One region of the Rhizobium aouanii genome, then DNA from elsewhere that is predicted to be linked to it. Evidence: predicted binding sites of a transcription regulator. Region 1 holds the regulator's gene; each other region holds the start of a gene.
What was found. The regulator LexA, encoded in region 1, represses DNA repair genes until DNA is damaged. The targets are predictions, from matches to a motif close to TGTTCNNNNTGTGTTCNG.

Region 1 (10,510 bases):
ATTCCATGTCAGGAAGCACAAACAGCGCGGCAATATCTGGAAATTCCATTGTGACGCCAAGGTAGACGGCGCGCTTGTCGCCGAAGCCGATATCGGCGCGATGATCGTTCGTAAGGATCAGGCATGAGCACTATCGCCGAAAGCGCCCGCATTCACCCGATGGCTGTCGTCGAAGACGGCGCGACCATCGGTGAGGGCGTCAAGATCGGTCCCTTCTGCCATGTCGGGCAGCACGTTGTCCTGCATGCGAATGTCGAGCTTGTGTCGCATGCGGTCGTCACCGGCCGCACCGTGATCGGCAAGGGCACGCGTATCTTCCCGATGGCGGTCGTCGGCGGCGATCCGCAGAGCGTTCATCATGGCGGCGAGGAGACGACGCTGACGGTCGGCGCCAGTTGCACGATCCGCGAGGGCGTGACGATGAACACCGGCACGGCCGATTTCGGCGGCCAGACGATCGTCGGCGACAATAACCTCTTCCTTGCCAATTCCCATGTCGCGCATGACTGCCGGGTCGGCAATCACGTAATCATGTCGAACAACGTCATGCTTGCCGGCCATGTCGTCATCGAGGATCGCGTCATCCTGGGCGGCGGATCGGCCGTTCACCAGTTCACCCGCGTCGGCCGCCAGGCCTTCGTCGGCGGGCTCTCGGCAGTCAGCTACGACGTCATTCCCTACGGCATGCTGAACGGTAATCCCGGGCTGCTGAGCGGCCTCAACGTCGTCGGCATGACGCGCGCCGGCGTCGACCGCGCAGTCATTCACAGGGTGCGTCGCGCCTACAAGTCGATCTTCGAAGGGCCAGGCTCCGTCCGCGAAAACGCCGCCGCCATCCGCGAAGAATATGCCGATTGCGAGCAGGCGGTCCACATCCTCGACTTCATCGCCGCCGACAGCGACCGCGCCCTGTCCTCGCCGACCCGGGGGCAGAAGGGCTAGTCCGTGACTCTTTCCGGCGATACCGCTGCGGGCCGGCTGGCGATCATCGCCGGCGGCGGCCTTCTGCCTTCCTATGTCGCCGAAGCTGCGCGCGCGGCGGGCGAAAATCCCGTCATCGTCGCACTGAAGGACGAAAGCGACCGGCGCTGGGAAGGGTATGACCATGCCGTCATCGGCGTCGGCGATTTTGCAGCTCTCGAGGGCCTCCTGAACCGCTACGGCATCGGCCGTGTCGTCATGTCCGGCAGCGTGCGGCGCCGGCCGGAATGGCGCGAGGTGCGCCCGACGCTGCGCACGCTGATGAAGATGCCGGCCACGATCCGCACCTTGCTGTCCGGCGGCGACGATACGGTGCTGCAGATGGTGATCCGGCTGATCGAGGGAAACGGCCGCCGCGTCGTCGGCGCTCATGAGATCGCTCCCGACCTTCTTGCCTACGTCGGCCCGCTTGGCGCTGCAGCGCCTGGCGAGGAAGACCGGCGCGATATCAGGCGCGCAGCCGATGCCGCTGAGATGCTGGGCCGGCTCGATGTCGGCCAGGGCGCCGTCGCCATCGGCGGGCGCATCGTCGCGCTGGAGGGTCTTGAGGGCACGGACGAGATGCTGGAGCGTGTCGCGGGTCTCAGAGCCGCCGGGCGCATCTCGCCGCGCCGCCGCGGCGCGCTGGTCAAGCTCTGCAAGCCGCAGCAGGATATTCGCGCCGACTTGCCGGCGATCGGCGTTTCCACGGTCCTGAACGCGAGGAAAGCCGGCCTTGCCGGCGTCGCCGTCGAGGCCGGCCGCTCGCTGGTGCTCGATCGCGCCGCCGTCATCAAAGCCGCCGATGAGGCCGGGCTTTTCGTCTGCGGCATCGATCGCGGCCTGAAGGCATGGGGGCTCGAATGAACGGGGCGCCGCTGAAGATCGCCGTCATTGCCGGCGAGGTGTCAGGTGATCTGCTTGGTGCCGATCTTATCGCCGCCCTGAAGCGGATTCATAGCGGACCGGTGGAACTCGTCGGCGTCGGCGGCGAGGGGCTCCAGGCCGAAGGCTTGAAATCCCTGTTCGATTTCTCCGAGCTGTCGATCATGGGCATCACCCAGGTGCTGAGCCGGCTGCCGAAGCTCTATACCCTGATCCGCCGGACAACGGCTGCGATCATCGCCGCAAGGCCTGATATTCTTCTCATCATCGACAGCCCGGATTTCACCCATCGCGTCGCCAAGCGTGTCCGCACCGCGTTGCCCGATCTGCCTGTCGTCAATTATGTCTGTCCGAGCGTCTGGGCCTGGAAGGAATATCGCGCCACGCGCATGCTCGCCTATGTCGATCACGTGCTCGCCGTCCTGCCCTTCGAGCCGGCAATAATGCGCGCACTCGGCGGGCCCGAGACCACCTATGTCGGCCATCGCCTGATCGCCGATCCGGCGCTGCTCGAAGCGCGGCGGCTGCGCGCCGGGCGCGCACCCGTCGGGCAAGCGGGCAAGGCGATCCTGATGCTTCCGGGGTCAAGATCCTCCGAAATCGCCAAGCTCCTGCCGTTCTTCGAGGACGCGGCCAAGGAACTCGTCGCCCGCAACGGCCCGATGCGATTCCTGCTGCCGACCGTGCCGCACAACGAAGCGCTGGTGAAGGGGCTCGTCGCCGGCTGGGCCACGCCGCCGGAGGTGGCGATCGGGCCGGCGCAGAAATGGAAGGCCTTTGCCGAAGCGGATGCGGCGATGGCAGCCTCCGGCACGGTGATCCTCGAACTCGCCCTTGCCGGCGTGCCGACGGTGTCCGTCTACAAGACGGATTGGATCATCCGGCTGCTCGCCCCGCGCATTAAGGTGTGGACGGGCGCATTGCCCAATATCATCGCCGATTATGCCATCGTGCCGGAATATCTGAACGAGATCGTCCGCGGCGCCAGCCTGGCGCGCTGGATGGAGCGGCTGTCGGCCGACACGTTCGAACTGAAGGCTATGAACGAGGGTTACGATCTCGTCTGGCAACGAATGCAGACCGAAACGCCGCCCGGCGAGCACGCCGCGGAGATCCTTCTCGATGTCTTGAAAAAGAAAAAACCCGGTCGTTTCTGACCGGGTTTTCTTTTGGGTTCTTTTAAAGCAATCAGCGCTTCGAAACCGGAATATAGTCGCGCTTCGGTTCGCCGACATAGAGCTGGCGCGGACGGCCGATGCGCTGTTCCGGATCCTCGATCATCTCGTTCCACTGCGCGATCCAGCCGACGGTGCGGGCGAGCGCGAAGAGCACGGTGAACATGGTCGTGGGGAAGCCCAGCGCCTTCAGTGTGATGCCGGAATAGAAGTCGATGTTCGGATAGAGCTTCTTCTCGATGAAATATTCGTCGGTAAGCGCGATGCGCTCCAGCTCCATCGCCACTTCGAGCAACGGATCGTCCTTGATGCCGAGTTCGCCAAGCACTTCATGCGTCGTCTTCTGCATGATCTTGGCGCGCGGATCGTAGTTCTTGTAGACGCGGTGACCGAAGCCCATCAGGCGGAACGGATCGTTCTTGTCCTTGGCGCGGGCGACATATTCCGGAATGCGGTCGACCGTGCCGATTTCGTTCAGCATGTTGAGCGCTGCTTCGTTGGCGCCGCCATGCGCGGGCCCCCAGAGGCAGGCAATGCCGGCGGCGATGCAGGCGAACGGGTTGGCACCCGACGAACCGGCGAGACGGACGGTCGAGGTCGAGGCGTTCTGCTCGTGATCGGCATGCAGGATGAAGATGCGGTCCATGGCGCGGGCAAGCACTGGATTGACCACATATTCCTCGCAAGGCACGGCAAAGCACATGCGCAGGAAGTTCGAGGCATAGTCGAGGTCGTTCTTCGGATAAACGAAGGGCTGGCCGATATGGTACTTGTAGGCCATGGCGGCAAGCGTCGGCATCTTGGCGATCATGCGCAGGCTGGCGACCATTCGCTGGTGCGGATCGGTGATGTCGGTCGAGTCGTGATAGAAGGCCGACAGCGCGCCGACGCAGCCGCACATGACGGCCATCGGATGCGCATCGCGGCGGAAGCCGGTGAAGAAGCGGCTCATCTGCTCGTGCACCATGGTGTGGTGCGTGACGCGGTAATCGAAATCCTTCTTCTGCACGGTGGTCGGCAGTTCGCCGTAAAGCAGGAGGTAGCAGACTTCGAGGAAGTCGCCGTGCTCGGCGAGCTGCTCGATCGGATAGCCGCGATGCAGCAGGACACCTTCGTCGCCGTCGATGTAGGTGATTTTCGATTCACAGGATGCAGTCGAGGTAAAACCCGGATCGTAGGTGAAGGAAGCGGTGTTCTTGTAGAGGGCACCGATATCGATGACGCTCGGGCCGATCGTGCCGCTTTTGACAGCAAGGTCGACAGACTTGTCACCAATTTTTATTGTAGCGCTTTGATCCGTCATGCTGATCCTCCGAAATGGCGGTGGCGCCATAAAAGCGCCATAGGGGTTAAGCGTCCTCACCGATAGCTATATGATCGCGAGGCTAATGCCAAGTTACCGTGACGGCATTTTGTGCATTGCGGTATTATCTTTTAGGCACTGCAGCGATGAGCCGCACGCATATCGGAAGCCGATGATTCGACTGCTCTTTTGGGGCTCGCGATTTTCCCTCATATTTCAATCGATTATCCTTGCCGGATTTGATTGGAGGTTGCATTCTGGCCGCCTTCACAGCCGGGCTTGGGCGGTTCATGCAGGAGTTGACGACAGTCGAATTGCGGCCGGAAGCAGGCGAAGGCCTCGCCGACTCCAACAGTTTTTCACCACCTGTCGTGGTGACGCGATCGACAAGGACGCAGTCGGCGACACCAATGCGCCACCGGCTGCCGGCCGCAGCCTCTCACTTGCTGCGTGCCGGCATGCGCATGCTGGGCGAGGAGGCGGACCATGGCCGCCTGCTGCTGTTCTCGCCGGTCTTCCTCGGCGCCGGGTCAGCCGTCTGGTTTCTCGCGGCATCGGATTTTCCTCTCATTGCATCGCTGCTCTGCCTGTTGGCGCTGACCGTGGCGGTTCTCATTGCCAGCCGCCGGGCCGCGGTGCGGGCAACGCTGCTTGCGCTTTCGCTCGTGGCCTGCGGCATGGTCACGGCGCAGTTCGAGAGCCGGCGGGCTTCCACAGTGATCCTCGATTCCGCCGTGACGACGACGGTGACCGGCCGCGTCGAGCGGCGCGAAGGCGACGGTCGCGGGCGGTGGCGCTACATTCTTGCCGTCACCGGCACTGAGGCGCCACAGGTGAAGCGGCGGCCGGAACGTATCACCGCGATCGCCCGCGGCGCGGACGCGGCCTTCGAGATCGGCGATCTCATCACCGGCAGGGCGCGGCTGACGCCGCCGGCGGGCCCAGCTCTTCCCGAGCTCAACGACTTCTCCTTCAGTGCCTATTTCGATGGCATCGGCGCCAACGGTTTCTTCTACGGTGCACCGACGAAGGTCGATGCGCAGGCAGCTCCCCAGGCTGCAAGATCGACGGCGGAAGCGCTGCTCGAAGGGCTCTACCGGTTGCGCAGCGGCATTGGCGACCGCATAAGGTCAATCCTGCCCGGCGACACCGGCGCTTTTGCCGCTGCTCTGGTGACGGACGAGCGGCGGGCCATTTCGGATGCGACGACGGAGGCGCTGCGCCAGTCCGGTCTGGCTCATATCATCGCCATCTCCGGTCTCAACATGGCGCTATCGGCCGGCATCTTCTTCGTCGGCTTCCGGATGCTGCTCAGCCTCTTTCCCGGCATCGTTGAGGCCTACCCGACGAAGAAGATCGCTGCCGCCGGCGCGCTCATCGCCGTCACCGCCTATTTCCTGATCTCGGGCTTTGCGGTCTCTGCCGAGCGCGCTTTCATCATGATGGCCATCATGTTGATTGCGGTCTTCTTCGACCGGCCGTCGATCAGCCTGCGCAATGTCGCTCTCTCCGCACTCGTCATCATCGTCATTTCGCCGTCCGAGGTTTTGGGTCCGAGCTTCCAGATGTCTTTTGCCGCGACATTGGCGCTGGTCTCGGGTTATCAGCTGTGGAAGGACCGGCGCGTCCGCGAAAACGCCTTCCTGAAGCTGCCGATCATCAGGCCTTTCGTTACGATTGCAGGCTTCTTCGGCGGCGTCTTCCTGACCTCGCTGATCGGCGGTTTTTCCACCGCGCTGTTTTCGATCGAGCATTTTCATCGCCTGACCGCCTACGGCCTGCCGGCAAACCTCGCGACAATGCCGATCATCTCCTTCATCGTCATGCCGGCCGGCCTGCTGGCGATGCTGCTCATGCCTTTCGGTCTGGATGTTTTGCCCTGGAAGGTCGTCGGATTCGGCCTCGATCTGGTGATCGCGGTGGCAAAGACGGTGTCCGGCTGGGATGGTAATATCGACGTCGGCCGCTTGCCAGCCTGGTATTTCGCTGTCGCAGTGGCAGGCTTTCTGCTGCTGACGCTGCTCCGCACCCGCTTGCGCCATGTCGGCACATCGATCATCGCGGTTTCAACGCTCATCCTGTTGCTTCTGCCGGTTCCCCGGCCGCCGGATCTGGTGATTTCGGAGGATGGCAGTCTCGTTGCAATCGTCGAGGCGGCGGCAATGGCTTCCAACCGTGAAAGACCGCCGGATTTCATCTTCGATCAGTGGCAGAGAGCGCTGGTCCTGCCGAGGCATGATCCGCCGAAGATGCTGGATGGTCCTGCTCTCCCAACGCAGGGAGAAGATCGCCGCGTCAGGCTTTCCCGCGATCAGCAGAACGAAGCAAGGACCGCGATGCGGTCGGCCGCAGCGGGCGGTGACGCAAACCGCTTTTCCTGCGTCAAGAAGGCCTGGTGCACATCAAGGCTTGGCAATGGTCAGGTGGTAACCGTCATCGACAACGCCGCCTACCTCGGCCCGGCATGCGACGCGGCCGATATCGTCGTGACGTCGGTCCGCTTTCGCTTCAACAGCTGCCGCTCAGGCGCGACGCTCTTCACCGGTGAAACGCTGCGCAGAACCGGTTCTATCGAGTTGCGCTTCACGGACGCTGGCCTCGAGGTCGCAACGGCATTCGATGCATTGTCGCGGCCATGGATGCGCCATCGCGCCTATGACTGGCGCAGCAATAGTTTTACCGAATCGGGCCTGGCCAATGTCAGTGATAGCGGCGAATGAGACCGACAAGTTTGCCCTGAACCTTGACACGGTCCGGCCCGAAGATCCGGGTCTCGTAAGCCGGATTGGCGGCCTCCAGTGCGATCGAGGCGCCCTTGCGGCGGAAGCGCTTGAGTGTCGCTTCTTCGTCGTCGACCAGAGCAACGACGATGTCGCCAGGACTTGCGGTGCTGCCGTTGCGGATTATCACGGTGTCGCCGTCGAAGATGCCGGCGTCGATCATCGAATCGCCCTTGACCTCGAGCGCATAATGTTCACCGGAGCCGAGCATGTCGGCCGGAACGACGATGTCGTGGGTATTGTTCTGGATCGCTGAAATCGGCACACCGGCAGCGATTCGGCCCATGACCGGCACGGAGACCGAGTTGCCGTTGTCGGCGACGGGCTTCGCGGGAGCAGGAGTGGCGACCGGCTGCGGTTTGCCGAGGCTGCCCTCGATGACGCTCGGCGAAAATCCGCGCCGGGGCTGAATGCTGGGGCTGTAGGCCTCCGGAAGCTTGATGACCTCGAGCGCGCGGGCGCGGTTCGGTAGGCGGCGAATGAAGCCTCGCTCCTCGAGCGCTGTAATCAAGCGATGAATCCCGGACTTGGAGGCGAGGTCCAGAGCATCTTTCATTTCGTCGAAAGATGGCGGAACGCCGGATTCCTTCATGCGCTCATGAATGAAAAGGAGAAGCTCCTGTTGTTTGCGCGTGAGCATCGACGTTGTGACCTCGTGATTGAAACAAATCCAGAACAGACACTATATGTTCCATATGTGTTCCGCAAGTAGCTAAATTTCCGTAAAACTTGGTGCCAACTCGTTGAGATTTTTATTTTCTTTCGCCGGATTGGGACACATCTCTTGCATTGAGGGGCGCGCCGTCGCACATCTCTTGCCGTTTGAGGGAGGGATAATCATGAGCGAGCATTCCGCCAAACCGCACCCGCTGGATCATGTCGTGCTGCCGGTCGTCAATATCGATCTGGCGCGCGAGAGGCTCGGCAAGCTCGGCTTCACCGTTGCCGCCGATGCGCGCCATCCCTTTGGAACGGAAAACGCCTGCGTCTTTTTTGCCGACAAGACCTATCTGGAGCCGCTCGGGATTGCGAGCGTCGAGGAGAGCGAGGCATCGGTGCGGCAAGGCAATGTCTTCACTGCCCGCAACCAGGCCTTCCGTTTCCGCTGTGGCGAGGAGGGGCTTTCGGGGCTGGCGTTCGGCAGCAAGGATGCCGGCATCGATCATCAGGATTTCGTCGGCGCCGGATCGAGCGCCGGCGAGATGCTGCAGTTCACCCGGCCGATGACGATGCCGGACGGTTCCGAGACGATTGCGGGCTTCAAGCTGGCTTTCGCCGGCGACCTGCGCGCGCCTGATCTCCTGCTTTTCACCGTCGAGCGCATCAATCCGCTACCGGCCGACCGGGCCGCGCTGGAGACGCATGCCAATGGTGTCACCGGCATAGTCGAGATCGCGCTTTGCGCACCTGATGCTGCCGCATTCGCTGCGTTCGTCAGCCTTGCCGTGGCGCAATCGGCAGTCGAGAAAACCGGTTTCGGCGTCACTATCGCGGCATCGAATGCGATAATCAGCCTGATGACGCCAGAAGGGCTGGAGGCCTATTTCGACATCGCCGGCTCATTCGCAGATCGCGGCCTGCGCGGCCGGGCAATCCTCTTTGCTGTCGCCGATCTTGCCGTGACAGAAGCGCATTTGGCTGCTAACGGGGTGACATACACGCGCAAGAACAATCGCATTCTGGTGAAGCCCGCGCCCGGGCAGGGCACGCTCTTCGCCTTCGAGGAAACACGATGAGCACTGATACGAATTCCGAGGTCAGGATTGGCGAAGGCCAAGGCCAGGTCACCTTTTCCAATACCGGCCGCCTGTCGCTGATTGCGGGGCCGTGCCAGATGGAGAGCCGCGACCACGCCTTCATGGTTGCCGGCATGCTGAAAGAGCTTTGCGCAAAGCTCGACATCGGCCTCGTCTACAAGAGCTCCTTCGACAAGGCTAACCGCACCTCGCTGTCGGCCGAGCGCGGTATCGGGATCGAAAAGGGTCTGGAGGTCTTTGCCGACCTCAAGAAGGAATTCGGTTTTCCCGTCCTGACCGACGTTCATACCGCCGAGCAATGCGCCGAGGTGGCAAGGGTCGTCGACGTCCTGCAGATTCCGGCCTTCCTCTGCCGCCAGACCGACCTTCTCATCGCCGCCGCCAAGACCGGCCGCGTCGTCAATGTCAAGAAGGGCCAGTTCCTCGCTCCCTGGGATATGAAGAACGTTCTGAAGAAGCTCAATGCCAGTGGCAATCCGAACGTGCTGCTGTGCGAGCGCGGCGCCTCATTCGGCTACAATACGCTGGTCTCCGACATGCGTTCGCTGCCGATCATGGCGGCGATGGGCGCGCCCGTTATTTTCGATGCAACCCATTCCGTGGCGCAGCCGGGCGGGCAGGGCGAATCCTCCGGCGGGCAGCGGGAATTCGTGGAAACCCTGGCGCGCGCAGCGGTGGCTACCGGTATCGCCGGTGTCTTCGTCGAAACCCATCAGGACCCCGACAATGCCCCTTCCGACGGCCCGAACATGGTCTATCTCAAGGACATGCCGCGGCTTCTCGAAAAGCTGCTTGCCTTCGATGCGGTCGCCAAGGCTTGACGTTCAACAGCCTGACATGATCGTGCTATAGGCCGGGAACGCTGGTTCGAAGGCTGGAAATTGCAGCATTGTAATTTGCACGCCTTCGACTAAGACAGGTTTCGAACCGACTTATCATCCACCGAGCAGGAAGAACCCATGACTGCAATCACCGATATCATCGCCCGCGAGATTCTCGATAGCCGTGGTAACCCCACCGTCGAAGTCGATGTCTATCTCGAAGATGGCAGCATGGGCCGCGCGGCCGTTCCCTCGGGCGCCTCGACGGGCGCGCATGAGGCGGTCGAATTGCGTGACGGCGGCAAGCGCTACCTGGGCAAGGGCGTCGAAAAGGCGGTCGAAGCCGCCAACACCGAGATCTTCGACGCGATCGGCGGCATCGACGCCGAAAACCAGATCCAGATCGACAACATCATGATCGAGCTGGACGGCACGCCGAACAAGTCTCGTCTCGGCGCCAATGCCATTCTCGGCGTGTCGCTGGCCGTCGCCAAGGCTGCCGCCCAGGCCTCCGGCCTGCCGCTCTACCGTTATGTCGGCGGCGCTTCCGCCAGCCTGCTGCCGGTGCCGATGATGAACATCATCAATGGCGGCGCCCATGCCGACAACCCGATCGATTTCCAGGAATTCATGATCCTGCCGGTCGGTGCCGATTCGATCGCCGAAGCCGTGCGCATGGGTTCGGAAGTCTTCCATACGCTGCGTAAGGAACTTGCTAGCCAGGGCCACAACACCAATGTCGGCGATGAAGGCGGCTTCGCGCCGGGCCTGAAGAGCGCGCCTGAGGCCCTCGACTTCATCATGAAGTCGATCGAGAAAGCCGGCTACA
Region 2 (10,510 bases), on a different contig from region 1:
ATTGCGATGATCGGCAGGCTGTAGCGGATGGCGGTGGCGAATTCCTGGCCGTGCATCAGGAAGCAGCCGTCACCGGCAAAGCAGATGACCTCGCGCTCGGGAAAGAGCCGCTTGGCGGCCACCGCCGCCGGCAGGCCGTAACCCATCGAGCCGGAGGTGGGGGCGGCTTGGGTGCTGAAGCGGCGGAAACGATGGAAGCGGTGCACCCAGGTGGCGTAGTTGCCCGCACCATTGGTGAAGATCGTCTCCGGCCCGGTATTGGCCTCCAGCCATTCCATGATCGGCCCCATATGGACGGCGCCCGGACCTGTCGACGGCGGCTTCGACCAGGCGAGATAGGCCTGGTGCAGGCGGGTGGTGCGCTCGGTCCAGTGCGGTTCGGCCGGCGCTTCCAGATCGGCGAGGGCGGCCACGAAATCGGCAGGTGCTGCGCAGATGGCAAGATCCGGACGGTAGATGCGGCCGAGCTCCGAAGGGTCGGGATAAATATGCACGAGCGATTGCTGGGGGTAGGGAATATCGATCAGCGTATAGGATGAGGACGGCATTTCCGACATGCGGCTACCCAGCAGGATCAGCAGGTCGCTCTCCTTGATCTCCTTTGCCAGCACCGGATTGATGCCGATGCCGACATCGCCGGCATAGCAGGGATGGAGATGATCGAACAGCATCTGCCGGCGGAAGGAGCAGCCGACGGGGAGCTGGAAACGCTCGGCGAAGCTCTGAAAATCGGCGACGGCATCGGCATCCCAGCGTGTGCCGCCAAGGATCACCATCGGCCGCTCGGCCTTCAGCAGGCGGAGATAAAAATCGTCGATCTGGCGGCGGCCGGGATGAGCCTCGACGTTGGCATAATGCCTGGCGCGGGGTGCCTCGACCTCATCGCGCAGCATGTCCTCCGGCAGCGTCAGCACGACTGGGCCGGGCCGGCCGGAGGTTGCGACCGCAAAGGCGCGGGTGACGAACTCGGGAATACGGGCGGCATCGTCGATCTCGCCCACCCATTTGGCGAATTCGGTGAAGGCGCGGCGGAACTCGACCTCCTGGAAGGCCTCGCGCTCACGCGCTTCGCGCTGCACCTGGCCGATGAACAGGATCATCGGGATCGAGTCCTGCTTGGCGATATGCAGGCCGGCGGAGGCGTTGGTGGCGCCGGGGCCACGGGTTACCATGCAAATGCCGGGTTCGCCGGTCAGCCTGCCCCAGCAATCCGCCATCATCGCCGCTCCGCCCTCCTGGCGGCAGACGAGGACGTCGATATCGCTGTCGCGCAACGCGTCGAGGACTACGAGGAAGCTCTCGCCGGGCACGCAGGAGAGACGCTTGACGCCGTTCGCCTTCAGCGCCTCGACGATCAGTTCTCCGCCCGTCTTCTTCATGACAATGCCTTCTTCATGACGATGCCTTCCTCTCGCGCTCGGCGAGTTCCGCCAGAATTTCTGCCTGGTGTTCGCCGAGACGCGGGCTCGGCCTGATATAGCGTAGCGGCGTCTCCGACAGCACCACAGGCGTCCTAACGCCGGGGATCACGGTGCCGGCGGCATCCGCAAGGTCGATGCGCAGGCCGCGGGCCTGCACCTGCGGATGGGCGAACATTTCCTCGATCGTGTTGATTGCGCCTGATGGAACCGCATTCTCTTCGCAGGCCTTCAAGAGATCCGCCTTCTGCCATTTCAACGTTTCGGTGGAGACGAGGCGTCGCACTTCGCCGTGATTGCCGACACGGGCTTTGTTGGTGGCGAAACGCTCGTCGCCGACGATGGCCTCCAGGCCGAGGATGGTGCAGAGGCGGCGGAACTGGCCGTCGTTTCCAACCGCGAGAATGAGGTACCCGTCCGCCGTCGGCACGACCTCATAGGGCGAGATATTGGGGTGGGCGTTGCCGAGGCGGGTCGGCGTCTCGCCGGAGACCAGGTAATTCATGTTCTGATTGGCGAGCACGGCCGATTGCACGTCGAGCAGGGCCATGTCGACCAACTGGCCCTCGCCTGATTTCAAGGCGTGGATCAGGGCGGCTTCGATCGCCGAGACGGCATAGATGCCGGTGAAGATATCGGCAATGGCGACACCTGCCTTCATCGGCTGGCCGTCCGGCTCACCGGTGATCGACATGAAGCCGGACATGCCCTGGACGATATAATCGTAGCCGGCGAGGCTGGCATAAGGCCCGTTCTGGCCGAAGCCGGTGATCGAGCAATAGACGAGCTTCGGGTTGATCTTGCGCAGGCTGTCATAATCGAGCCCGTATTTGACGAGGCCGCCGAGCTTGAAATTCTCGATGACCACGTCGGCGGTGGAGACGAGGCGGCGGACGAGATCCTGGCCTTCGGCGCTCTTCAGGTCGGCTGTGACGGAGCGCTTGCCGCGATTGGCGGCGTGGTAATAGGCGGCCGAGAGATTTTCGCCGTCGACGCCTTCGACGAAGGGTGGCCCCCATTGGCGCGTATCGTCGCCGCCGTCGGGATTTTCGACCTTGATGACGTCGGCGCCGAGATCGGCGAGCATCTGTCCCGCCCAGGGGCCGGCGAGCACACGGGCAAGCTCGATCACCCGGATGCCGGCAAGCGGCGGTTTTTTCGTCACGGTCTCCGTCATGTTCCTCCGGGCTGTCATTCTTCGATCTAGGGCGCCAGCGTCGCCTCTGATGTACCGGATACCGGTTTCGATGCAAAGCGGCGCTCGCGCCAGACAATGTAGAAGCCCGACGCCATGATAATCATGATGCCGAGCCATTTGATCGCATCCGGGAAGTCGCCAAAGACCAGCCAGGCGAAGATCGTCGCCGAGACGATCTCGAAATATTGCAGCGGCGCCAGCGTCGAGGCTGGTGCTGCGCGATAGGCATAGACGCCGAGGATGCCGGATATCGCGGCCATGGCGCCAACGCCGGCGACATAGAACCAGGCGCGGCCATCCGGCATGACCGGATCGAAGAGATCGGAGCCGGTTCCCTGGCCCAGGAAAAGCAGGATGGCGCAGAAGAGCAGGCCCCAGATGCTCATCTGGAACTGCATCGCCCAAGGGTCTTCCCTATGCGAGAGGACGCGCGTCATCAGCACGAAGATGGCGATGCAGAGCGCGCTGACGACAGGCAGAAGCGCGATGTAGCCGACTTCTTCGAAACTCGGCTGAATGATCAGCATCGCCCCGAAGAAGCCGACGCCGCAGGCGCTATAGCGCCGCCAGCCGATCGTTTCCTTCAGGAAAATGCTGCCGAGGATCGTCAGAATGATCGGCTCGACGAAGAAGATCGCAATCGCGTCGGCGACCGCCATGTATTTCAGCGTGGTGACGAAGGAGATCATTGAGACGGTGATGATCGCGCCGCGGATGGCATGGAACAGGTTCTGGCGCCAGGAAAAATCGGCGAAGCTGCGCCGCCATATCACAATCGGCAGCATGCAGACCGCCTGCACGGCGAAGCGGCCGGCAGTGATCTCCGCAGACGGGACGGTGACGATGGCAAGCTTGGCGAAAATATCGATGAGCGGCGAGAACATCACCGAGACAAACATCAGCACAAGCCCCGTCGTCACGTCGGAGGCGGACGAAACGGGGCGGGCGGAGGTGCTGTTCATGATGAAATCCCTGTTATTCAGGATATTGGTCGCTCAGAATCTTGCGACGACCCTGTCGCACCAGTCCGCGAAAGCCGCGATTGCCGCATCCGCGCCGATCTCATTCAGCGTCTCGTGCCGCATATCCTGATATATCTCAGTGCTGATACGGGAGAAGCCTTGACCTTTCAAATGGTTTGACAGCCAGTGCACGGCTTTTCCACGCTCGGTCGCCGGGTCTTCTCCGCCGCCGACGAGATGGATCGGCATGTCTCGCGGCAGCCGGTCGAGGTGGATTTTCTGTGGCGCGCGAAAGGTCAGTTCGAAGAGATCGAGCCAGAGGGAGACCGAGGCATCGAAGCCGCAGAGCGGATCGGCGACATATTTGTCGACTTCATCAGGTCTGCGCGACAGCCAGTCGAACTCGGTGCGGCGGCCGGGAATGGATTTGCCCCAGGCGCCGAAGGTCAGCTTCGGCAGCAAGCCGCTCGGTACGTCGGAGCCCTTGAACATGCGCTCGGCAAGCAGGATCGCCTGGGCGGCGCGGCCGGCAAGACCGACGGCGAAATTCGAATTCCAGACGGCGACGGCATCGAAGTCGGCCGGAGCGGTGACGGCAGCGTTAAGCGCGATGAGGCCGCCCATCGAATGGCCGAAAAGGATCAGCGGCAGACCGGGATGGCGGGAGGCGGCATGGCCGCGCATGGCGACGACGTCGCCGATCACCCTTTCGACCCCGCCGCGCCGGGCGAAGCGGCCGACCGGTGCATCGGGTGCTGTCGTCTCGCCGTGGCCGCGGTGATCATGGGCGTAGACGTGATAACCGCGCGCCGCCATCGTCTCGGCAAAGACGGCGTATCGTTTCGAATGTTCGGCCAAGCCATGGGATATCAACAGGATGCCGCGTGGAGGGGTGATGGCCTCAGCATGGTGATAGGCCAGCAACGCCCCTGGCACGGCGAGCCTTTGCGTTTCAGAAAACATGTGGGTCCTCCCGGCGACAACAGACCAGATCGCCGGGTAATTGCAACATGGTCATTTGATTATCTGATAACAATTTGCGGCCTTGTTGCGATTCAGGGTTGCGGCCTTTCGATTTTGATGCTTATTTGTTCCTGTATTGTTCTTTTTTGGGGGTTGAAATGAGCAGCATGCAGTTGCGTACCTTGACGTTTGCCGTGTCGATGATTGTTGCCGGCGCCGCCGTGGCGCAGGAGGCTGGCGGGCGCACCCGCTTCATTCTTGCGGCAAGCTGGCAGCCGGCCTTTTGTCAGACGAACCAGAAGAAGGCCGAGTGTGCGAGCCAGACCGGCGAGCGCCCCGACGCGACGAACTTTTCGTTGCACGGACTTTGGCCGATGCGGCAGGATTATTGCGGCGTAAGCGCCGAGCAGAAGGCCGCCGACAAGGATGGCGACTGGAACAAGCTGCCGGAGGTCACGCTTGCGGCCGAGACGAAGACGGCGCTCGCAAAGGCGATGCCCGGCACGCAATCCGGCCTGGAACGGCATGAATGGGTGAAGCATGGCACCTGCACGAAGATGAGCGCCGACGACTATTTCGGCGTCGGCATGCATCTCGTGGGCGCACTCAACGCGTCGGCCGTGCGCGATCTCTTCGCTGCCAATATAGGCAAGCCGGTCAAGGCCGACGCGATCAAGGCGGCTTTCGACAAGAGCTTCGGGCCGGGTGCCGGCGACCGCGTCAAGATGAGCTGCCGGCGGGCCGGTAATGTCAGGATGATCAGCGAACTGACGATCGGGCTTTCGGAAGCCGCCGGGGCGGCATCGGCGAAAAGTGCCGGCCTCGCCGATCTGATCCAGGGTGCTGGAAAAACGTCGTTCGGTTGTGACGAGGGCGTCGTCGACGCTGCGGGCTTTTGACCGGAAATCCTGAGTAAACCGGGTTTCGGCGTTGCCCGCAGGCGCTGTTTCGCCTACATAGCGGCACAATCGAAGTTTCCCGCCCGGAGCAGCGCAGCATGGCACGTCAGTTTATCTATCATATGTCCGGCCTCAACAAGGCCTATGGCAACAAGAAGATCCTGGAGAATATCCACCTTTCGTTCTACCCGGATGCCAAGATCGGTATCCTTGGTCCGAACGGCGCGGGTAAATCCACCGTGCTGCGCATCATCGCAGGTCAGGACAAGGAGTATACCGGCGAAGCCTGGCTCGCCGAAGGTGCGACGGTCGGCTATCTGGAGCAGGAGCCGCATCTCGATCCCAACAAGACGGTGTTCGAGAATGTCATGGAAGGCGTTGCCTCGAAGACGGCCGTCCTCGATCGCTACAATGAATTGATGATGAACTATTCCGACGAGACGGCGGAAGAGGGCGCCAAGCTTCAGGACGTCATCGACAGCCAGAACCTCTGGGATCTGGAAAGCCAGGTCGAGATGGCGATGGAAGCCCTGCGCTGCCCGCCGCGCGACGCCGAAGTCACCAGCCTTTCCGGTGGTGAGCGCCGCCGTGTCGCGCTCTGCCGCCTGCTGCTTTCGCAGCCCGATCTGCTGCTGCTCGACGAACCGACCAACCACCTGGACGCCGAAACCATTGCCTGGCTCGAAAAACATCTGCGCGACTATCCGGGCGCCGTGATGATGATTACCCACGATCGCTATTTCCTGGACAACGTCACCGGATGGATCCTCGAACTGGACCGCGGTCGTGGCATTCCTTACGAAGGCAACTATTCGGCCTACCTGCAGGCGAAAGCCAAGCGCATGCTGCAGGAAAGCCGCGAAGACGCATCGCGCCAGAAGGCGATCAGCCGCGAACAGGAGTGGATCGCTTCCAGCCCGAAGGCCCGTCAGGCCAAATCCAAGGCGCGTATCAAGTCCTACGAGCAGCTGGTGGATGCCGCCGAAAAGCAGCGTCCCGGCGACGCGCAGATCATCATCCCGGTCAGTGAGCGCCTCGGCCAGGTGGTCATCGAGATGGACGGCATCACCAAGGGCTTCGAGGGCCGCACGCTGATCAACGACCTGTCGATCAAGCTGCCGCCAGGCGGCATCGTCGGCATCATCGGCCCGAACGGCGCCGGCAAGACGACGCTATTCAGGATGATCACCGGCCAGGAAACGCCGGATGGCGGTTCGATCCGCATCGGCGAGACCGTGCATCTCGGTTATGTCGACCAGAGCCGTGACACCCTTGCGGCCGACAAGACGGTCTGGGAGGAAATCTCCGGCGGCGCCGAAATCATCAAGCTCGGCAAGTTCGACATGAACTCCCGTGCCTATTGCGGCGCCTTCAACTTCAAGGGCGGCGACCAGCAGCAGAAGGTCGGCAATCTCTCTGGTGGTCAGCGCAACCGTGTTCACCTTGCCAAGATGCTGAAGGCCGGCGGCAACGTTCTGCTGCTCGACGAACCGACCAACGACCTCGATACGGAAACGCTGGGTGCCTTGGAGAACGCGCTGGAAAATTTTGCCGGCTGCGCCATCATCATCAGCCACGATCGTATGTTCCTCGACCGTCTGGCGACGCATATCCTCGCTTTCGAAGGCGACGGCCATGTCGAATGGTTCGAAGGCAACTTCGAGGATTATGAACAGGACAAGGTTCGCCGCCTCGGCCCCGACGCCCTCAACCCGGGCAGCCAGGCTCACAAGCGCCTGACACGCTGATTTCACTCATTTTCCGTTTGCGAAAGCCCCGGTTCGGCCGGGGCTTTTTCATGGCAGGCCTTGTCGCAATTTGAGCAGCCAATTTCGCGGAGAGTGCGAATTGCCGCTTGCCACCGCTTTTCAAATCACATAAAGATATCTTTATATCTTGATTGGATCGAAGATGAGCGAACCCTTGAAGCTTGGACTGGATGCGCTGGTGGACGTCTTGAAGGCGGCCGGCGAGCCCACGCGCCTGCGTCTTCTGGCGCTTCTTGACGGCGGCGATCTGACGGTGACCGATCTTACCGAAATTCTCGGCCAATCCCAGCCCCGCATCTCCCGCCACCTGAAGCTGCTCGGCGAGGCCGAACTGATCGAACGCTACCAGGAGGGCGCCTGGGCCTATTTCCGCCTCAAGCAGGACGGTAAGGCCGCCATGCTGGTGCGGGCGTTGCTGAAGCATGTTTCTGAGAACGATCCGACCATCCTTCGCGACGGCGAGCGGCTTTCGCAGGTCAAGCGCCAGCGCGCCGAGCGGGCACAGGCCTATTTCAGCCGCAACGCGGCCGAATGGGACGAGCTTCGCCGCCTGCATGCCGCCGATGAGGAGGTCGACGCCGCCGTCATCCGGCTGCTCGGCAGCCAGCCGATCGACTCGCTGCTCGATCTCGGCACCGGCACCGGCCGCATCCTCGAACTCCTGTCCGGGCTCTACCGCCGGGCGACCGGCGTCGATGCCAGCCGCGACATGCTGAGCGTGGCGCGCGCCAATCTCGACAAGTCCCGCATCACCAAGGCCACCGTGCGCCACGCCGACATCCTGAACCTGCCGTTCGAGGGACAGGATTTCGATCTGGTGACGATCCATCAGGTGCTGCATTTCTTCGATCAGCCAGAGATTGCGATCGCGGAAGCGGCGCGCATGCTCCGGCCGGGCGGCCGGCTCGTGGTCATCGACCTTGCGCCGCACACGCTCGAATATCTCCGCGACGAGCATGCGCATGTCCGTCTCGGCTTTTCGCACCAGGCAATGTCCGACTGGTTGCGCAAGGCCGGGCTCGACGTCGAGCAGGTCGTCGATCTTCATCCGGGTCAGCAAAGCGGGCAGGGGTTGACGGTCACCGTCTGGCTCGCGCGCGATCCGAGGCGCCTCATGGCTTCGCAGACGAGCGAAGGCGCCGAACCTACATTTGCCGGGAGGGTATGACATGGCTTTGAAAAACGAAGCACGCGGCCGCAACGAGATTAGAGTCTCCTTCGAATTCTTCCCGCCGAAATCGGAGGAGATGGAAGGCCAGCTCTGGCACGCCGTCGGCCAGTTGCAGGACTGGGACCCGGATTTCGTCTCGGTGACCTATGGCGCCGGCGGCACCACCAAGGCGCCGACACTCTCCACCGTCACGCGCTTCCTCTCGCAGACGCCGCTTGCCACCGCCTCGCATCTCACCTGCGTCGGCGCGACGAAGGAAGAGACGCATCAGGTGGTCGACACCTTCCGCAAAGCCGGCGTGACGCATTTCGTGGCGCTGCGCGGCGATGCGCCCGGCGGTGCCGGCGCGCCCTACCAGCCGCATCCCGGCGGTTATGCCAATGCGGCGGAGCTGGTGGCCGGCCTGAAGGAAGTCGGCGATTTCGAGATTTCGGTTTCCGCCTATCCGGAAAAACACCCGGAAAGCCGTGATACGGCGGCCGATATCGACATGCTGAAGCGCAAGGCCGACAATGGCGCCGACCGGGCACTGACGCAGTTCTTCTTCGACAACGACAATTTCGAGCGCTACCTGGAGCGGGTGCGCGGCGCCGGCATCTCGATCCCCGTCGTGCCCGGTATCATGCCGATCCAGAACCTGACGCAGCTCAAGCGTTTCGCCGGGGCCTGCGGCACTGTTATCCCCGCCTTCCTCGACGAGCGCTTTGCGGGCTTCGACGACAAGCCCGAGGAGCGAGCGAAGGTCGCCGCCGAAGTCGCTGCCGAACAGATCGAAGATCTCGTCCGGCGCGGTATCCACGACTTCCATCTCTATACGATGAACCGTGCGCCGCTGGTTTCCGCCGTGCTCGACAATCTCGGCCTCTCGCGCCGGGTAGCAAAAAGTGCGGGCGCAGCCGCCTGATCTTTGCGCGTCTGAAAGACGCGCGGCGCTGTAAAAGTGAAAAGCGCATGTCGGGCGGGACATGCGCTTTTTCGTTGGCGGATTGATCAGTTCTTCAGGAGTTTAGGCACTATCAGTCATTACACTTTCGTCGGCCAGCTCAGATGAAGAGCATGGACAAGACGAAAGCAAACGCTGCACTGACCAACAGAACATTCAAGGATTGCGTGAGTCCCATGTCTGTCTCCTCGCGTTAACCGGCCAATAATATGTCTGAAATATGTCGGTTGGGAAGCAGATCTTATGCTGCGCTGCAGAAGGGTTCAGTGGATAAGTCGAATAGCGATTCGGCAAGCATTTGAAATTATTTGTTAATTTTCAAAAAATTTTGTTCACAGATTTTAACATGTCGTTAAATCGGGCGATTGCGCATTTACCTATGCGCCCAAAACATGGCAGGATCGCAACCGGTTGAAAACATGTGGAATTCGCAACCAGCATCAGGCGGCCTTGGCCAGCAGCCGATAGGCGCGGCCGTCGAGAATGACGAGGCCGAAACCGATCAGCGCCATGCCGGCAAACTCGCTCAGTGCCAGCCTTTCTCCGAGGAAGAGCACGCCGAGAAGGATGGCGCTCGGCGGCACCAGCAGGGTGACGAGCGAGGCATTGGTGGCGCCGGCCGCCGCCATGATGCGGAAATAGAGGATGTAGCCGAAGGCGGTCGACAGCAGCGCCAAAGCCAGGATGGCGAGGAGGGCATCGAGCGGCGGTGCGGCAAGCGCCCAGGGACGATCGGCCAGCAGCGACAGCGGCAGCGCAATCAGCGAAGAGGCGGTCAACTGGCCGGCTGCGGTAACAGGGGCGGGAACATTCTTGAAGCGTTTGCCGTAAGTGGCGGCGAAACCATAGGAGATTGCGGCAAGCACGGGAAGAAGCAGCGCCCAGAGCGGGGCCTGGCCACCGGCCGACATGCCGGGGCCGATCAGCACGATCGTTCCGGCCAGCCCGACGAGGCAACCGGCGATCTTTGTCGGCGACAGCTTTTCGTCTGAGGTGAAGTAGTTGGCGATCAGCACGGTCCAGATCGGCGTCGTCGCATTCAGGATCGCCGCAAGACCGGCGCCGATGCGGGTCTGGCCGAAGAAGATCAGCGCATGCGGCAGGGCGTTGTTGATGAGCCCGAGGATCAGGAATTCGCGCCAGCGGGCCTTGAGGATCGCATAGAAGTCGAAACGGCCGGCGATATA
Region 3 (10,510 bases), on a different contig from region 1:
GTCGTCGACGGCAGGAAACTGCGCCGCCGCCTGGTATCTCGCGACGAAATCGCGGCTGTAGAGATGGTCGAGCCGGCTCGCATCGAAGATGTCGGTCCAGTCGCTGTTATTGTCGGCCCAGTTGCTCTTGGTCGCCTCCATGATCTCCTTCACGGGAGCGGTAATGTCGGCGGCATGGCCGATGCCGGAAAAGGCGATAAGGCTTGCGATAACAACGGCGAATATCTTCATGGTCGAATGTCCGGGGCGGCAGATCGAGGCGGACACTAGAGCATGATGCCGAAAAGTGTGAGCGGTTTTCGGACGACATCATGCTCTATTTTTTGATTCAGATCCGGATTCAGATTTTAGGCCGACGGGCCTAAAATCATCCGGATCCAGCCAATTTCCGGCGCTTGGCAATGGCGGCAAAAACGCATTGTCGAGCCCCTTGCAGCTTTGCGTTCCCTGATCACAATGCTATAGCGCTCCTCATCACATCACCCACCCGGGACGCCGGTCCCCATTGAAGCTCGAACGAGGCAGATACATGAACAAGATCAAGGTCGCCAATCCCGTCGCCGATCTCGACGGCGATGAAATGACGCGCATCATCTGGCAGCTCATCAAGGATAAGCTGATCCATCCGTATCTCGACCTCGACATCGACTATTTCGACCTCTCTGTCGAAAACCGCGACGCCACTAACGACCAGGTCACCGTCGACGCCGCCAACGCCATCAAGAAGTACGGCGTCGGCATCAAGTGCGCGACGATCACGCCGGATGAGGCCCGCGTCAAGGAATTCAACCTCAAGGAAATGTGGAAGAGCCCGAACGGCACGATCCGCAACATCCTCGGCGGCGTTATCTTCCGCGAGCCGATCATCTGCAAGAACGTGCCGCGCCTCGTTCCCGGTTGGACCAAGCCGATCGTCGTCGGCCGCCACGCCTTCGGCGACCAGTACCGCGCCACCGATTTCAAGTTCCCCGGCAAGGGCAAGCTGACGATCAAGTTCGTCGGCGAGGACGGCACCGTCATCGAGAGGGAAGTCTTCAACGCACCGGGCGCCGGCGTTGCCATGGCCATGTACAATCTCGACGAATCGATCCGCGAATTCGCCCGCGCCTCGATGATGTACGGTCTGATGCGCAAGTGGCCGGTCTATCTGTCGACCAAGAACACCATCCTCAAGGCCTATGACGGCCGCTTCAAGGACATCTTCGAGGAAGTCTACGAGACCGAATTCAAGGATCAGTTCAAGGAAGCCGGCATCACCTACGAACACCGCCTGATCGACGACATGGTCGCCTCGGCGCTCAAGTGGTCGGGCGGTTATGTCTGGGCCTGCAAGAACTATGACGGCGACGTCCAGTCCGATACCGTTGCCCAGGGCTTCGGCTCTCTCGGCCTGATGACCTCGGTTCTGCTCACGCCCGACGGCAAGACGGTCGAAGCCGAAGCCGCTCACGGCACGGTCACCCGCCACTACCGCCAGCACCAGAAGGGTCAGGAAACCTCGACGAACTCGATCGCCTCGATCTTCGCCTGGACCCGCGGCCTAGCGCACCGCGCCAAGCTCGACGACAATGCCGAGCTCGCCCGCTTCGCCGCAACGCTCGAAAAGGTCTGCGTCGACACCGTCGAATCCGGCTTCATGACCAAGGACCTGGCGCTCTTGATCGGCCCCGACCAGCCGTGGCTCTCGACCACTGCCTTCCTCGACAAGATCGACCAGAACCTGCAGAAGGCCATGGCGTAGGCCGGTCTTTCCAAGATAACATCGAAGCGGCGGGGATTTCCCCGCCGTTTTCATTTTGGGAGAATGAACCGATGACGGCCATCCTGCGACCGCTTGAACCCTCGGACCGCGCCGTTTGGGAACCCCTATGGGAGGCCTATCAGCGCTTCTACGAAGTGGTCATCCCGCCCGAAACTACAGATCTCACCTGGGCTCGCTTCCACGATCCTGACGAACCGATGCACGCGCTCGGCGCCTTCGACGAAGACGGCCGTCTCGTCGGCATCGTCCATGCCATCTTTCACCGTTCCTGCTGGCTGCCGCAATGGACCTGCTATCTGCAGGATCTCTATGTCGACAACAGCCAGCGCGGGCTCGGCACCGGGGCCGCTTTGATCGAGGCCGTCGCCGACCTCGCCCGCGCCAACGGCGCAGGCAGGCTCTACTGGATGACCCACGAGACCAATGCAACGGCCCGGCGGCTCTATGACAGGATCGCCGAGCGCTCGGGCTTCATCCAATATCGCAAGGCGCTCTAGCGGCGGGGACTTGCAGGCGGCCATCGCTGCGCTATTGATTCCGTGGGATCAATAACGGCAACACGAGGAGGACGTCATGACCGAAGAATTGGTATTCTATACGAACCCGATGTCGCGCGGCCGCATCGCGCGCTGGATGCTGGAGGAGATCGGCCAGCCCTATCGCACCGAATTCCTGACCTTCGGCGAAACCATGAAGGCGCCGGAATATCTCGCCGTCAATCCGATGGGCAAGGTGCCGGCAATCCGCCACGGCGACACCATCGTCACCGAATGCGCGGCGATCTGCGCCTATCTGGCCGAGACCTTTCCCGAAAAAGCGCTGGCGCCGATGCCGGAGGAGCGCGCCCGCTATTACCGCTGGATGTTTTTTGCCGCCGGTCCGCTCGAATCGGCGGTGACGATGAAGGCTCTCGGCTTCGAAATTCCGAAGGAACGCCTGCGCATGGCCGGCTGCGGCAGTTTCGGCGACGTCATGAACACACTCGAGAAAGCCGTCTCCGCTTCGACCTACATCACCGGCGAGCGTTTCACCGCCGCCGACGTCTATGTCGGCTCCCATATCGGCTGGGGCATCGGCTTCGGCGGCATCGAAAGACGCCAGGCATTCCTCGACTATGTCGGCCGCATCAGCGAACGCGAGGCTTACAAACGGGCGAACGCCCTTGATGACGAAGCCATCAAGACCATGCAGGCCGCTTGAAAATTCCAGGACGCGGAAGGTCGCCTGACCGTCCAGGGACGCGGCAGATCCGCCGCGCCCCGATCGACGACTTTAGACAAGCGGCATGTGAATATCCGTCAGAAGCTCGGTCGGCGGCACCTCGCGCGGATTATTGAGATATTCCTCGAACATGACCCTGTCCTTCAACTGCCGGCCGGATTTCGGCAGCCATTCGGCAAAGAGCCATTGATAGGACCTGGACATGTCGGCATAGGGACCCTTGTGGCGCAGCACAGCATAATCGCCGCCGTCGATCGTGCGCCGCTCGAAGGGTGCCGCCGCCGGCACTTCGGCAGCGCCGGTGACGCAGGCTATCGAGCGCAGCTTTTCCTCCGGCACAAGATCGGGATCGTCGAGATAGACGCCGATCATCCGCATGTCGGGCTTGGCGAGGCCGCGGGCATAAAGCGTGCCGAACAGCGTCTCGAAGGCCTTGTCGATCTGCATGTAGGAACCGGTATGGGCAACGCCGATCAACTCGATCGGCCCGATCTCGCGTATGGTAACGTCTAACATGGCTTTGGTCTTTCCGTTAGGTGAGGGTTCGAAGGCTGTGTGGCTTCCCTCTTTCCGATAGCGGGCCGGCGGCATGCCGTAGACCGACTTGAAGATACGATTGAAGGATTGGAGATTGGGATAGCCTGATCGCTTCGCAATTTCGCTGACGGCAAGCTCCGTGCGGACGATCTCGCCCGCCGCGCGATGCAGCCTGAGCCGCTTGACGGTGGCCGCCAGCGTCTCGCCGTAAATCGCCCGGTAGATCCTGTGCCAGTGATAGCTCGACATGCAGGCGATCTCGGCAAGACGCTCCATATCCAGCTCCTCGTCGAGGTGGTCGTGAATATAGGCCGAAACCCGTCTCAGACGGTTTTCATAAAGTGCCCATGCCGTTTCGCCATTCATGTCGGAACCTCGTGCAAATCGATCGACCGCAGAGAACCATAACCCGATTTGACAAATCCTGCTGACTTGAACCTTCGGCGAATCCTACGTAGACCGGAATTCCGGCTCGAACCCAAAAGGAATGATAGATGCCGGATTTTTCAACATTAATGCTCTTTGCCGCCGCAGCGCTGGTGCTGACCGCCACGCCCGGTCCCGACATGCTGCAGATCGCCTCTCGCAGCATCAGCCAGGGACGCGCTGCCGGTTTCCTGACCTATGCCGGCATCGCGCTCGGCACCTATTGCCGCAGCCTTCGGGCTGTCGCAGCTCTTCATGACCGTGCCGGCCGCTTATGAAACGGTGCGCTGGGCCGGCTGTTGCTATCTTCTCTATCTCGCCTGCAAGACGGTCCGCTCGGAAGGCGCCGCCTTTCAGCCGGCATCGACGCTGAAGCGGCTGTCGGGCCGGCGTATCTTCTTTGCGGGCCTTGCCACCAATCTGCTCAATCCGAAGATGGCGCTCTTCGTCATGGCGCTCTTTCCGCAATTCGTGAATGCGTCAGCCGGATCGCTGACGGTGCAGATGCTGATACTTGCAAGTATCCTGAACGGCATCGGCCTCGTCGTGAATGGCGCCGTGATTTTCCTCGGAAGCACGATCCGTTCGAGACTCCAATCGGCGAACCGTTTCCCGAAGTTGCCGCAATACATTCTGGCAACGGCCTTCACCGGGCTCGCCTGCCGCCTGGCGTTGCAGCCGCGAAACTGAACATTGAGTGACCACGGCCGCTGAAAACAAAACCGGCTGCGAAATCGATGATCTCGCAGCCGGTTTGAATTTCAAACTGTTGTCAGGCGGCAGCTCAGCCGGCTAGTGCCACGGCAACCGCCTCGATCGCTTCATCGGCCTTCGATCCGTCGGGGCCGCCGGCCTGCGCCATGTCGGGGCGGCCGCCGCCGCCCTTGCCGCCGAGGGCGGCAGATGCGATGCGGACGAGATCGACGGCGCTGTAGCGCTGCACGAGGTCCGGTGTCACCGCCACCACAGCACTTGCCTTGCCGTCGTCGGACACGCCGACGAGGGCAACGACGCCGGAACCGATGCTGGTCTTGCCGTCATCGGCAAGTCCCTTCAAATCCTTGGGATCGACTCCCGAAATCGCCTTGCCGAGGAACTTGACGCCGGCGACTTCGCGCACGGCATCGATCGAGCCGCCCTGCCCGCCACCCATGGCGAGTTTGCGCTTGGCGTCAGCCAGTTCCTTTTCGAGCTTGCGGCGCTCGTCCATCAGCGCTTCGACACGCGACAGCACTTCGCCCGGCTGCACCTTGAGCGAGGCGGCAAGCGTCTTCACGCGTTCGTCCTGCTCGGCCAGATATTCGCGCGCCGATTCGCCGGTGACGGCCTCGATACGGCGAACGCCGGCGCCGACCGCACTTTCGCCGAGAACGCGGATCAAGCCGATCTGGCCGGTGGCCCCGACATGCGTGCCGCCGCAGAGTTCGATCGAATAAGGCTTGCCGGTCTTGGCGCCACGCACGCCCTCGCCCATCGCCACGACCCGGACTTCATCGCCATATTTTTCACCGAACAGCGCCATCGCGCCTTCGGCGATCGCATCGTCGACGCTCATCAGCCGCGTTGTAACCGGCGAATTCTGCAGCACGATCTCGTTTGCCATATCCTCGACGATCTTCAGTTCCTCGGCCGACATCGGCTTCGGATGCGAAACGTCGAAGCGCAGGCGCTCGGGTGCCACCAGCGACCCCTTCTGGGCCACATGGGTGCCGAGCACTTCGCGCAAAGCCTCGTGCAGCAGGTGGGTAGCAGAATGGTTGGCGCGCAGCCGCGAACGGCGGGCGTGATCGACCGTCAGCACGACCGCATCGCCGTCCTTGACCACGCCGTCGACGACCGTACCCTGATGCACGAACAGGCCTTCGCCCCTCTTCTGCGTATCTGAAATCTCGATCTTGCCGTGGTCGGACGAGATCACGCCGGTATCGCCCATCTGGCCGCCGGATTCGCCGTAGAACGGCGTCTGGCTGACGACGATCTGCACCTTGTCGCCGGCCTTGGCCTCGGTCGAAACCCCGCCTTCTTTGACGATCGCCTGCACGACGCCTTCAGCCGTTTCGGTGTCGTAGCCCAGGAATTCGGTTGCACCGTGCTTTTCCCTAAGCTCGAACCAGACGGTTTCCGTCGCCTTCTCGCCGGAACCGGCCCAGTGCGAGCGGGCTTCGGCCTTCTGGCGCTGCATCGCATCGGTAAAGCCCGAGATGTCGACGCCGATCTCACGGGCACGCAGTGCATCCTGCGTCAGATCGAGCGGGAAGCCGTAGGTGTCGTAGAGTTTGAATGCGGTCTCACCATCCAGCATATCGCCCTTGGAAAGATCGCTCGTCGCGTCCGACAGAAGCGACAGGCCGCGCTCCAGCGTCTTGCGGAAGCGGTTTTCCTCCAGCTTCAGCGTTTCCGAGATCAACGCCTCGGCACGCACCAGTTCCGGATAGGCGCGGCCCATCTGCTGCACCAGCGTCGGCAGCAGCTTGTAGACCAGCGGTTCCTTGGCGCCCAGCAGCTGCGCATGGCGCATGGCGCGGCGCATGATGCGGCGCAGCACATAACCGCGCCCCTCATTCGACGGAAGCACGCCGTCGGCGATCAGGAAGGCCGAGGAGCGCAGATGGTCGGCGATGACGCGGTGGCTGGCGCTGCCTTCCGCCTTGACGCCCATCGTGTCCTCGATGGTGCCGATCAGGGTGCGGAAGAGATCGGTGTCGAACACGCTCTGAACGCCCTGCAGAATGCAGGCCATGCGCTCCAACCCCATGCCGGTATCGATCGACGGGCGGGGCAGCGGGTTGCGAACGCCAGGTTCGGTCTGCTCGAACTGCATGAAGACAAGGTTCCAGAATTCCAGGAACCGGTCGCCATCTTCCTCCGGCGAGCCCGGAGGGCCGCCCCTAATATTCTCACCCTGGTCGATGAAGATTTCCGAGCACGGGCCGCAGGGGCCGGTATCGCCCATCTGCCAGAAATTGTCAGAGGTCGGGATGCGGATGATCTTGTCGTCGGAAAAGCCGGCGATCTTCTTCCACAGCGTCGCAGCTTCTTCATCCTCGGAATAGACGGTCACCAGCAGGCGGTTCTTCGGAAGGTCGAAGCCTTCGGTGACGAGCTTCCAGGCAAGCTCGATCGCATTCTCCTTGAAATAGTCGCCGAAGGAGAAGTTGCCGAGCATCTCGAAGAAGGTCAGGTGGCGGGCAGTATAGCCGACATTGTCGAGGTCGTTGTGCTTGCCGCCGGCGCGCACGCATTTCTGCGAAGACGTCGCCGTCGAATAGGGACGCTTTTCGAGGCCGGTGAAGACGTTCTTGAACTGCACCATGCCGGCATTGGTAAACATCAGCGTCGGGTCGTTGCGCGGCACGAGCGGGCTCGACGGAACGATCTCATGGCCGTTCTTCTTGAAATAGTCGAGGAAGGTCGACCTGATATCGTTCACACCGCTCATGCTATGCCCTTCAATGCTGCCGGAGGCAGGTAAATTTAAATTCATCGGCTTTTAGCGTTCACCCCCGCCACTGTCCAGCAGACAAACAAAACCGGCCGCATTCTCATCAGGAATGCGGCCGGTTGGAACTGTCCGATGAGTTTAGGCGCGAAAATTACATTTCTGCAGTGGCATCGCCATCGCCGTCATCGGGGTCCGGTCCGCCATTCTGCAGGAAGCGGTCGGCGATCAGGCCGGCATTCTGGCGCAGCGACAGTTCGATCTCGCGGGCGAGATCCGGATTGTCGCGCAGGAAGGTCTTGGCGTTTTCGCGGCCCTGGCCGAGACGCTGGCTGTTATAGGAGAACCAGGCACCCGACTTTTCGACGATGCCGGCCTTGACGCCGAGATCGACCAGTTCGCCAGTCTTGGAAACACCCTCGCCATACATGATGTCGAACTCGACCTGTTTGAAGGGCGGCGCCATCTTGTTCTTGACGACCTTGACGCGGGTCTGGTTGCCAATCACCTCTTCGCGCTCCTTGACCGCGCCGATGCGGCGGATGTCGAGGCGCACGGAGGCGTAGAATTTCAGCGCATTGCCGCCCGTCGTCGTTTCCGGCGAGCCGAACATGACGCCGATCTTCATGCGGATCTGGTTGATGAAGATCACCATGGTGTTCGACTTCGAGATCGAAGCGGTGAGTTTGCGCAGCGCCTGGCTCATCAGTCGCGCCTGCAGGCCGGGAAGGCTGTCGCCCATCTCGCCTTCGATTTCGGCGCGCGGCGTCAGTGCCGCGACCGAGTCGACGACGAGAACGTCGACGGCGCCGGAGCGCACCAGCGTATCGGTGATTTCGAGCGCCTGCTCGCCGGTATCGGGCTGCGAGATCAGAAGGTTCTGCAGGTCGACGCCAAGCTTGCGGGCATAGACGGGATCGAGCGCATGTTCGGCATCGACGAAGGCGCAGATGCCACCCTTCTTCTGCGCTTCGGCAATCGTCTGCAGTGCAAGCGTCGTCTTACCGGAGCTTTCCGGCCCGTAGATTTCGATGATGCGGCCCCTCGGCAGGCCACCAACACCGAGTGCAATATCGAGACCAAGCGAGCCGGTCGAGATCGTCTCGATCTCGACAACATTCTCGTTGGAGCCGAGTTTCATGATCGAGCCCTTGCCGAACGACCGCTCTATCTGTGAGAGTGCCGCTTCAAGCGCCTTGCTTTTGTCCACCGATTTGTCCTCTACCAGCCGCAATGAATTCTGAGACATCCGATCCACCTTTAGGTTATTGAAGCCGCTCAAGCAATGTCGAGTTTGTACCCTATTTGTTCCATTCCCGCAATAGGCGATCAAACAGTTGAAAGAAAAAGGTAAAACGGCACGTGTTCTGTATTTGTTTTATCGATGAAAAGCAACGGCTTAGACCAAAAGTGCCGACTCGGCAGCGGCAGGGCGCACCGTATCGATTCGTCCTTCGGGCATCAGGAGAGCGGATCGGATGAAGAAAAAGATTCTTGTTCTCGGCGGTGCCCATATCGATCGGCGCGGCCGTATCTCCGGCGAGACGGCGCCTGGCGCCAGCAATCCCGGCACATGGTTCGAGGAGCCGGGCGGCGGTGGCTTCAATGCAGCACGCAACCTGGCAAGGCTCGGTTTTCAGGTGACGATGATCTCGCCGCGCGGTGGCGATCCGATGGGCGAGACGGTCGGAGAAGCTGCCGATTTCGCCGGCATCGACGATCGGCCCTTCGTCTTCCTCGACCGCAAGACGCCGAGCTACACGGCGATCATCGAGAAGGACGGCAATCTGGTGATCGCCCTTGCCGACATGGATCTTTACCGCTTCTTCGTGCCACGGCGTCTCTCCATCCGCTGGGTGCGGGAGGCCTTTGCCGCGCATGATTTCATCCTCTTCGACGCCAACCTGCCGGAAGAGACGATCGCGGCGATCGTCGCAAAGGCACGCTCGCTGAGCAAGCCCGTTGCGGCAATTGCCATCTCGCCGGCCAAGGTCGTCAGGCTGAAGTCCTGCATCGGAGATATCGACTACCTGTTCCTGAATGAGGCTGAAGCTGCCGCCCTTGCCGGTGAGCGGCCGGAAGACGCCGCCGGCTGGCTACCTTTGCTGAATGAGATCGGCATCCGGAACGCCGTCGTCACCCGCGGCCGGCGTGAGCTCGTCGTGCTTTGCGAGGGCCGCACCGTGACGCTGCAGCCGCCGATTGCCGACACCGTCGCTGATGTTACGGGTGCCGGCGATTCACTTGCGGCCGGCACGCTCGCCGCATTGATGTCAGGCCTGCCGCTCGAAGAAGCCGTTCGTCACGGCACCGCAGCCGCCATACTGACCGTGCAGTCGCGGCATGCCGTCAACGAAAATCTGACGCCCGATCTGCTGAATGAGGCGCTTGCCCTTGTTCCCAAGGTCAGAATTCTGCATTGAAGCGGCTGATTAAATAGTTTGAGCATGATGTCGTCGGAAAGCCGCTCGCACTTCGGCATCATGCTCTGTCGATCACAGGACAAGACCATGACCAAGCCCATCTCCCCTCTTCTGCCGATCGCCTATTCGAAGGAAGTCGCCAGCGCCAAGCAGCGCGGCGCGCCGCTGGTGGCGCTTGAATCGACCATCATCACCCACGGCATGCCCTATCCCGGCAATATCGAGATGGCCCGCAGCGTCGAGGCGATCATCCGCGAACAGGGTGCGGTGCCGGCAACGATTGCCGTCATTCACGGCACGCTGCATATCGGCCTTGAAGCTGCGGAACTGGAGCAACTCGCCAAGGCGACCGAGGTGATGAAGGTGTCGCGCGCCGATCTCGCCTTCGCCATCGCCGAGCGCCGCACCGGCGCCACCACGGTTGCGGCGACGATGATTGCGACGGCGCGCGCCGGCATCCGCGTCTTTGCCACAGGCGGCATCGGCGGTGTGCATCGCGGTGCCGAGGAAAGCTTCGACATATCAGCCGATATCGAGGAACTCGCTCGCACCGGCGTCATCGTCGTCTGCGCCGGCGCCAAGGCAATCCTCGACATTCCGAAGACGCTGGAAGTGCTGGAAACCCGCGGCGTGCCTGTCGTCACCTATGAGAGCGAGGAATTTCCCGCCTTCTGGTCGCGCTCCTCGGGCATCCGCAGCCCG

Region 2: V8P77_RS03070 (ribonuclease T2 family protein) is a predicted target of LexA. The motif match lies at 4,668-4,685, and genes of this name have one in related genera.
Region 3: recA (recombinase RecA) is a predicted target of LexA. The motif match lies at 8,749-8,766, and genes of this name have one in related genera.

What each region holds. Positions count from the first base shown of each region.
Region 1 covers NZ_JBAMYD010000003.1:227,420-237,929, forward strand. The annotation lists gene fabZ (3-hydroxyacyl-ACP dehydratase FabZ) at 1-127, shown strand, start outside; gene lpxA (acyl-ACP--UDP-N-acetylglucosamine O-acyltransferase) at 124-942, shown strand; gene V8P77_RS06960 (LpxI family protein) at 946-1,827, shown strand; gene lpxB (lipid-A-disaccharide synthase) at 1,824-3,002, shown strand; gene gltA (citrate synthase) at 3,034-4,323, opposite strand; gene V8P77_RS06975 (ComEC/Rec2 family competence protein) at 4,614-7,043, shown strand; gene lexA (transcriptional repressor LexA) at 7,024-7,743, opposite strand; gene V8P77_RS06985 (VOC family protein) at 7,943-8,839, shown strand; gene kdsA (3-deoxy-8-phosphooctulonate synthase) at 8,836-9,681, shown strand; gene eno (phosphopyruvate hydratase) at 9,820-10,510, shown strand, end outside.
Region 2 covers NZ_JBAMYD010000001.1:624,954-635,463, forward strand. The annotation lists gene V8P77_RS03050 (thiamine pyrophosphate-binding protein) at 1-1,379, opposite strand, end outside; gene caiB (succinate--glutarate CoA-transferase) at 1,393-2,595, opposite strand; gene V8P77_RS03060 (DMT family transporter) at 2,622-3,578, opposite strand; gene V8P77_RS03065 (alpha/beta fold hydrolase) at 3,612-4,541, opposite strand; gene V8P77_RS03070 (ribonuclease T2 family protein) at 4,700-5,440, shown strand; gene ettA (energy-dependent translational throttle protein EttA) at 5,539-7,188, shown strand; gene V8P77_RS03080 (ArsR/SmtB family transcription factor) at 7,352-8,377, shown strand; gene metF (methylenetetrahydrofolate reductase [NAD(P)H]) at 8,379-9,284, shown strand; gene V8P77_RS03090 (DMT family transporter) at 9,764-10,510, opposite strand, start outside.
Region 3 covers NZ_JBAMYD010000017.1:167,445-177,954, forward strand. The annotation lists gene V8P77_RS27120 (hypothetical protein) at 1-231, opposite strand, end outside; gene V8P77_RS27125 (NADP-dependent isocitrate dehydrogenase) at 530-1,741, shown strand; gene V8P77_RS27130 (GNAT family N-acetyltransferase) at 1,813-2,259, shown strand; gene V8P77_RS27135 (glutathione S-transferase family protein) at 2,336-2,962, shown strand; gene V8P77_RS27140 (AraC family transcriptional regulator) at 3,035-3,886, opposite strand; partial or broken gene V8P77_RS27145 (LysE family translocator) at 4,015-4,636, shown strand; gene alaS (alanine--tRNA ligase) at 4,731-7,385, opposite strand; gene recA (recombinase RecA) at 7,540-8,634, opposite strand; gene V8P77_RS27160 (carbohydrate kinase family protein) at 8,864-9,808, shown strand; gene V8P77_RS27165 (pseudouridine-5'-phosphate glycosidase) at 9,896-10,510, shown strand, end outside.